One region of the Arthrobacter sp. 10T413_2 genome, then DNA from elsewhere that is predicted to be linked to it. Evidence: riboswitches for the same ligand, from Rfam matches in the RefSeq annotation. Region 1 holds a riboswitch; each other region holds the start of a gene.

Region 1 (2,254 bases):
AAGCGGCCTGCAGGTGGTCCACGTAGGACTTCGTGACCGGGCCCGGGCCGGCCGCCGTGGGCCGGGTGCTGAGCCAGGAGCGGTGGAGCTCGGATTCGACCTCAAGGCAGGTCTGCGCCGTGCGGGCCCAGAACAGCTGTTCGGCCTCCGTTGGGGCGATGGCGGCGGCCCGGGCCAGAACCCGGGAGTACCCGTTGAGGTAAATGGCGTCCTGGCCCAGATAATAGGCGAATTCGTCCTCGGGCAGGGTGCCGTCGGCGAGTCCGCGGATGAAGTCCAGGGCATAGATGGCGTCGAGATCCGCCGCGGCGCCGTCGCGCAGGGCCGCGGCGAACTCGCCCTCCGCGGGGCTCTCCGCCGGCCCCTGGCCACGCTGCCCACTCCCGCCGCCCGTGCGGTCCTGCACGTGGTGGAAGTGATGGACCGGGCCGTTGCCGGTGCCGACGTCCAGGGCCGAGGCTTCGCGGAGCGCGCCCAGCAGCCACGGCTTGACCTCCCGCAGTGCGGCCTCCCAGTCCCCCACCCGTGCCTGCACCGTGGCCATGGCCGAGGACAGGGAGCAGCCGGTGCCGTGGCTGTTGCGGGTGGCGATCCGCTCCCCCGGCACCACCACGGTCTCCTGCCCCAGCAGCCCTACAGTGTTGACCAGCGCATCCGGGCAGCCGTCCCCGGCAGTGTCCCCGCCGCTATCCCCGCCGGCGAGGTGTCCGCCCTTGACCAGGACGGTGGTGCCGGTCAGGGCGGCCAGGCGCTTGCCCTGCGCCAGGGCTTCCGCCCAGTCTGCCGCGACGGGTTCCTTGAGCAGGATGGCGAGCTCGGCAAGATTCGGCGTGATGAGGTCCGCCAGCGGCAGGAGGGCCTGCAGTGCGGCCTCGGCGGATTCCTGCAGGAGCCGGTCGCCGCTGGTGGCCACCATCACCGGGTCCAGGACCACGACGGCGGGGCGCACCTTTTCCAGCCAGCTGCGGACGGCGTCGATCACCGCGGCGTCCCCGAGCATGCCGATTTTCACAGCGTCGATGCCGATGTCGTCGCTGATGGCGTCCAGCTGCGCCGTGAGGAACTCTGCCGGAGGAACGTGGACGGCGCGCACGCCCCGGGTGTTTTGCGCCGTCAGGGCCGTGATGGCGGCCATGCCGTAGCCGCCGTTCGCAGCGATGCTCTTCAAGTCCGCCTGGATTCCTGCGCCGCCGGATGGGTCCGAGCCGGCGATGGCCAGCACCCGGGGAATGCGCAGCGGCGCAGACGGCGCGGAGGGCAGAAAATTGGGAGGTAGAAAAGCGTCGGTCAGAAATTCAGACGGATTCACTGTTGCGGACAAGTCAGACATCCCTTCGCCGGTGCTAACCGGACAGGTTCAACGGGTCTGGATCTCAGCCGGCCCGATGCGCGGCACCCCGTGTCAGTGGTCAAGCCTAGCCGCTGTCCCGGCGCTGCCCGGTTAACGGCGAAGCGGACCCGGGCCGGAGCGGACGTATTGTTACGCCCGCTCCGGCCCGAACCCGCAATTTACACTTCAGCCGGATCAGTGGCGGAAGGGATCAGCCGTGGAGGACTACAGCTCCGATGCCGGCACGCCGACTCCGAGGATGATCGGCTCGTTGCCGGCCGGGATGGCCGGCCTTGCCGCGGCGGGTGCCTTGGCCTCGTGAACCGAGCCGGCCGCGGCCGGCCGTGTTGCCTCGCGGTGCTCCACGGAGGTCTCGTTGGCTGCACCCTGGGCGCGGCTGGCGCTCCGGTTGCGGCGCCCGCGGCGGCCACGCGTCGTCGTGGTCTCCGCTGTCCGTGCAGCCGGTGCCTCGACGCGCGCAGGCTCGGGTGCCGTGGCTTGAGTCTCGTGCCGGGCCTGGGCGGCCGCCTGCCTGTTGGCCTGAGCCTCAGCCTCGCCCAGGTTGGCGAAGGCCTCGGTCAGCAGGTCGAGGGTCAGGGACGGCTCCGGCGTGCCCTCGGCGTGCTCGACGAACGGCAGGGCCACCTGCTCACCGCCGAACGTCAGCACAGCCGCGGGACGGCCTGCTGCCTCTTCCGTGGCGGCAAGCTTCGTGACGGCGTCGACGGCGGCCTGGCGGGCCCCGGCGTCGCTGGCGGCGGCAGCTTCCCCGTCATGCAGGTGCGCGGCGTGGGCCGCGGCGGCGACCTTTGCCAGCGCGGCACGGGTGGCTTCAGCCTTGGCATGGCTTTCGGCCTCGGTGGGCTCGGCGTGGACGGCGGCCGGTGCGGACGGAGCGGACTCCGGGCCCTGACCCCGGCCGCG
Region 2 (2,254 bases), on a different contig from region 1:
ATGAGGGTGGGGACGATCGGCACGCCCTGCTCCACGAAGCGCGGGAGGTGCCGCGGCAGCAGCCCGGTGCCGTGCTCGATGCAGTCGATCCCGGCGTCGAGCATGTCATCCAGGGTGTCCTCGGCGAAGCAGTGGGCGGTGACGCGGGCCCCTTCATCGTGCGCGGCCTGGACGGCGTCCTTGAGGCTTCCGGCGGGAAAGCTGGCGGCGAGGTCGCCGGCGTCGCGGTCGATCCAGTCCCCCACGAGCTTGACCCAGCCGTCGCCGGCACGGGCCTGCTTCCGCACGGCCTCGACCAGGCCGTCCGGTTCCACCTCGACGGCGAAGCCGCGAAGGTAGCGCCGGGTGCGGGCGATGTGGCGGCCGGCGCGGATGATCCGTGGAAGGTCCGAGCGCTGCTGGAGCCAGCGGGTGTCGTGGACAGCGCCGGCGTCGCGGACCAGGAGCGTCCCGGCGTCGCGGTCCGTGACGGCCTGGGATTCCGCGGTGTCCTCGGCAACGTCTCCACCCGGGCCGAGGCCGATGTGGCAGTGTGCGTCCACCAGCCCGGGAATGACCCAGCCATTTAGCACGCGCTCCGGCGCGGCGGCGGGCCGGTGGAACGTGAGCCGGCCGTCGACGGACCAGAGGCCGTGGCGTACCGTGTCCGGCCCGGTAAGGATGGGGCCGCTGAATTCGATGATGCCGGTCATGGCATCAAGGGTAGTCCCCATGTCGCCGCGCCGGCCGCGTCACACTGGACAGCCGTCCGACGGCGCGTGGTAGCTTCTTCTACGACCACACGGGTGCCCCTGCAGGGGCTGAGATCGGGCTGACGCGGCCTGCGACCGTTGAACCTGTCCGGGTAATGCCGGCGAAGGAAGTGAGTATTTTCCGTGAATACGCAAATTGCACAGCACAGCCCTATCCAAAACCAGTCCAGCCAAAACCTGCCTGCCGACTCTGAGGCTGCCGCGACGCAGTCACTGAAGTCCCACTCGCTGGCCTTCACGACGGACCCGGAGCACGGCATCCGCGTCCCGGTGACCGAGATCGCGCTGGAACCCTCGCCGGGCGGCGTCGAGAACCCTCCATTCCGGGTCTACCGCACGGCCGGGCCGGGCAGCGATCCGGTGGTGGGGCTGGCCCCGTTCCGCAGCGGCTGGATCGCCGGGCGGGGTGACACGGAGCCGTACCGCGGTCGGGAACGCAACCTGCTCGACGACGGCAGGTCCGCGGTGCGCCGCGGTGCCGCCTCCGCGGAATGGCGGGGCGCCCCGCCGGAGCCCCGCCGCGCCGTCGATGGCCGGACGGTCACCCAGATGCATTATGCGCGGCAGGGCATCGTGACACCGGAGATGCGGTTCGTTGCGCTGCGCGAGAACTGCGATGTGGAGCTGGTCCGCAGTGAGGTGGCAGCGGGCCGGGCCATTATTCCCAGCAACATCAACCACCCGGAGTCCGAGCCGATGATCATCGGCAAGGCGTTCCTGGTGAAAATCAACGCCAACATCGGCAATTCCGCGGTGACCAGCTCCATCGCCGAGGAAGTGGACAAACTTCAGTGGGCCACGCAGTGGGGTGCGGATACGGTGATGGACCTCTCCACCGGCGACGATATCCACACCACGCGCGAATGGATCATCCGCAACTCCCCCGTCCCGATCGGAACGGTCCCGATCTACCAGGCGCTGGAGAAGGTCAACGGCGAGGCCAACGCCCTGACCTGGGAGATCTTCCGGGACACCGTGATCGAACAGTGCGAGCAGGGGGTGGACTACATGACCATCCACGCCGGGGTGCTGCTGCGCTACGTCCCCCTGACGGCCAACCGGGTCACCGGGATCGTGTCCCGCGGCGGTTCCATCATGGCCGGCTGGTGCCTGGCTCACCATGAGGAGAACTTCCTCTACACCCACTTCGACGAGCTCTGCGAAATCTTCGCCAAGTACGACGTCGCGTTCTCCCTCGGCGACGGGCTGCGGCCCGGCGCGACGGCGGACGCCAACGACGCCGCGCAGTTCGCCGAACTCGACACGCTGGCCGAACTCACCCAGCGGGCCTGGGAGTTCGATGTGCAGGTCATGGTGGAGGGCCCGGGACACGTGCCATTCCACCTCGTCCGGGAAAATGTGGAGCGCCAGCAGGAGCTCTGCAAGGGTGCCCCGTTCTACACGCTGGGGCCCCTGGTTACGGACATCGCACCGGGCTATGACCACATCACCTCGGCGATCGGCGCCACGGAGATTGCCCGTTATGGCACCGCGATGCTCTG
Region 3 (2,254 bases), on a different contig from region 1:
GTGTACGGCATCCTCATGTGGGCCTGGTTCACGGCAGTGGGGATTACGCTGATCCGGCTGTCCCGGAGGACGCCGCGCGCGGACGGCGCCGCCGCCTAAGCTCCCGGCGTGAGGACCGTCCGTAAAGCCTCGACCACGAGGTCGTGGTCTGCCTTCTGCGGTAGCCCGGAGACAGTCACGACGGCCACGGCCCCGGTGCCGCGRACGTAGATGGGGAACGCTCCGCCGTGGGCGGCGAACTCCATCTGATCGAACCAGGCGTTCTCCTCGATCCTTCCGCCGGCAGCGCGGGCCCGGAGGCCCACCAGCAGGGAKGGGACCTCATAGCGCTGGGCCGTGCGCTTCTTGGCGTTGATCCAGCGTTKGTTGTCCGGGGTGGCGCCGTKCAGCGCCGCGTGGAAGAGCACCTGCTCACCCTTGGTGATGTCGACGGCGATGGGCAGCGAGCGTTGCCTGCCCAGTTCGACCAGGAGCAACCCGAGGTCCAGGGCATCGTCCTTGCTGAACGATGCGAACTGGAGCGCATCCATTTCGGCCAGCACACGGCCAATGAGCGCCGCAAGAGAACCGTGAGGTTGCGGCTCGCTCGAGTCCGGGTCGTACTCGGCGGAGGGATCTGGCGTGGCCGGTGTGTGCGTCAAAATGGTCCAGCTTTCCGGTGGGCGACAAGGCCGCCCGCTCGCGGGTCCGGGGGCCGACACGTCGACTCTACCAAGCGGCTCTTCCCGGCCGCGGGGAGGGCCTGGGCCAGGCCCCGGATTGTGACAGCACACCACTGAAAACCCTGGCCGTTCGGGTGTAAACTGAGCCAGCCCACAAGGGCGAAATAATTACGACAGGGGAGCGCCGCCGTCGGGCATCGCCGGAATAGTCCGGGGAAACCAGTGGTGGGCGCTGAGAGTGCGGACAGCCGCAGACCCTCGAACCTGATCCGGTTAGTACCGGCGCAAGGGAGTCGAGTTCTCAGGGTGCGCGGAGGGCGGCGGAAGCCGAGGCCGGCCGGAGCACCCTCCCCTCCTGTTCCTCAGGAGGACGACATGACAGATATTTCAGCACAGCATGGTTCGAGCAGCCGTTCATCGGCCCGGCGCACCTACAACTGGCGTGTGGTGGACATCGTGGTGGCCGCCTTGATCGCCGTCGCCGGGGGCGTCATCTTCTGGGCCTGGGATCAGGGCGCGAACCTGATTTCAACCCCGGTCAATGCGATCTACCCGCCGCTCAGCGGACTCTACGCCGGCGGATGGATGATCCCGGCAGTGCTCGGCATGCTCATCATCCGCAAGCCCGGCGCAGCCCTCTTCTGCGAGACTGTGGCGGCCACCGGCGAGCTKATKATGGGCTCGCAGTACGGCACCACCGTCCTGATCTCCGGAGTTCTCCAAGGCCTCGGCGCGGAACTGGTGTTCGCAGCCTTCCTCTACAAGAAGTTCAACCTCCCGGTGTCCCTGCTGGCCGGAGCCGGCGCGGYCCTCTTCTGCGGCCTGAACGACTCCTTCCTGCCGTGGGGCTGGAACATTGCCTACGAAGCCGGCGACAAGCTKGCCTACATCGTCTTCACCACCATCTKCGGCGCCGTGATTGCCGGCGGACTGTCCTGGCTCGCCACCCGCGGCCTGGCCAAGACCGGCGTGCTGGGCTCCTTTGCCTCCCGCAAAGCCGCCACGGAGCCTGTCTTCTCCTGAACCACGTTCCTGAACCCCAGTCCGGAACGGCCCTCTTGGAAGTGCACAGGCGACTCATGACATCTTCACCAGGCGTCCGGCCCGCCGCCGTCACGGCCCGCGGCTGGGGCTGGCGGCACGCCGGAAGGCCCCGGCCCGCGGTCAGCGGACTTGACCTGGACATCCGGCCCGGGGAGCGCGTGCTCCTGCTGGGCCCGTCCGGCGCCGGCAAGTCGACGCTGCTCCACGCCCTGGCGGGTGTGCTCGGGGACGGCGCGGCGGGGCAGGCCGGCGACACCGAAGAATCCGACGAGACCGGCAGCCTGCTGATCGATGGCGCTGCGCCCCGGGCGCAGCGCGGCCGCGCCGGACTCGTGCAGCAGGACCCGGAAACCCAGGTGGTGCTCTCGCGCCTCGGCGACGACGTCGCCTTCGGGGCCGAAAACCTCGCTGTCCCGGCCGGGGAGATCTGGCCGCGGGTGCGCGAGGCGCTCGACGACGTCGGGCTGGGCAGGCTGCCGCTGGACCACCCGACGTCGGCGCTGTCCGGCGGCCAAAAGCAGCGACTGGCCCTCGCCGGGATCCTCGCG

The links. A riboswitch is a leader RNA that binds a small molecule or an ion and turns the genes downstream of it on or off. The one in region 1 is predicted to bind thiamine pyrophosphate.
Region 2: linked by a shared signal. The riboswitch ahead of thiC (phosphomethylpyrimidine synthase ThiC) and the one ahead of AC1DBQ_RS19295 (bifunctional hydroxymethylpyrimidine kinase/phosphomethylpyrimidine kinase) in region 1 are both predicted to bind thiamine pyrophosphate.
Region 3: linked by a shared signal. The riboswitch ahead of AC1DBQ_RS08880 (ECF transporter S component) and the one ahead of AC1DBQ_RS19295 (bifunctional hydroxymethylpyrimidine kinase/phosphomethylpyrimidine kinase) in region 1 are both predicted to bind thiamine pyrophosphate.

The regions. Positions count from the first base shown of each region.
Region 1 is NZ_JBFTHK010000174.1:2,357-4,610, reverse strand. It holds gene AC1DBQ_RS19295 (bifunctional hydroxymethylpyrimidine kinase/phosphomethylpyrimidine kinase) at 1-1,330, opposite strand, end outside; TPP riboswitch at 1,313-1,410, opposite strand; partial or broken gene AC1DBQ_RS19290 (Rne/Rng family ribonuclease) at 1,556-2,254, opposite strand, start outside.
Region 2 is NZ_JBFTHK010000033.1:25,246-27,499, forward strand. It holds gene AC1DBQ_RS07990 (amidohydrolase family protein) at 1-692, opposite strand, end outside; TPP riboswitch at 772-879, shown strand; gene thiC (phosphomethylpyrimidine synthase ThiC) at 876-2,254, shown strand, end outside.
Region 3 is NZ_JBFTHK010000039.1:10,751-13,004, forward strand. It holds gene AC1DBQ_RS08870 (DUF4386 family protein) at 1-99, shown strand, start outside; gene AC1DBQ_RS08875 (heme-degrading domain-containing protein) at 96-641, opposite strand; TPP riboswitch at 828-971, shown strand; gene AC1DBQ_RS08880 (ECF transporter S component) at 1,038-1,685, shown strand; gene AC1DBQ_RS08885 (ABC transporter ATP-binding protein) at 1,742-2,254, shown strand, end outside.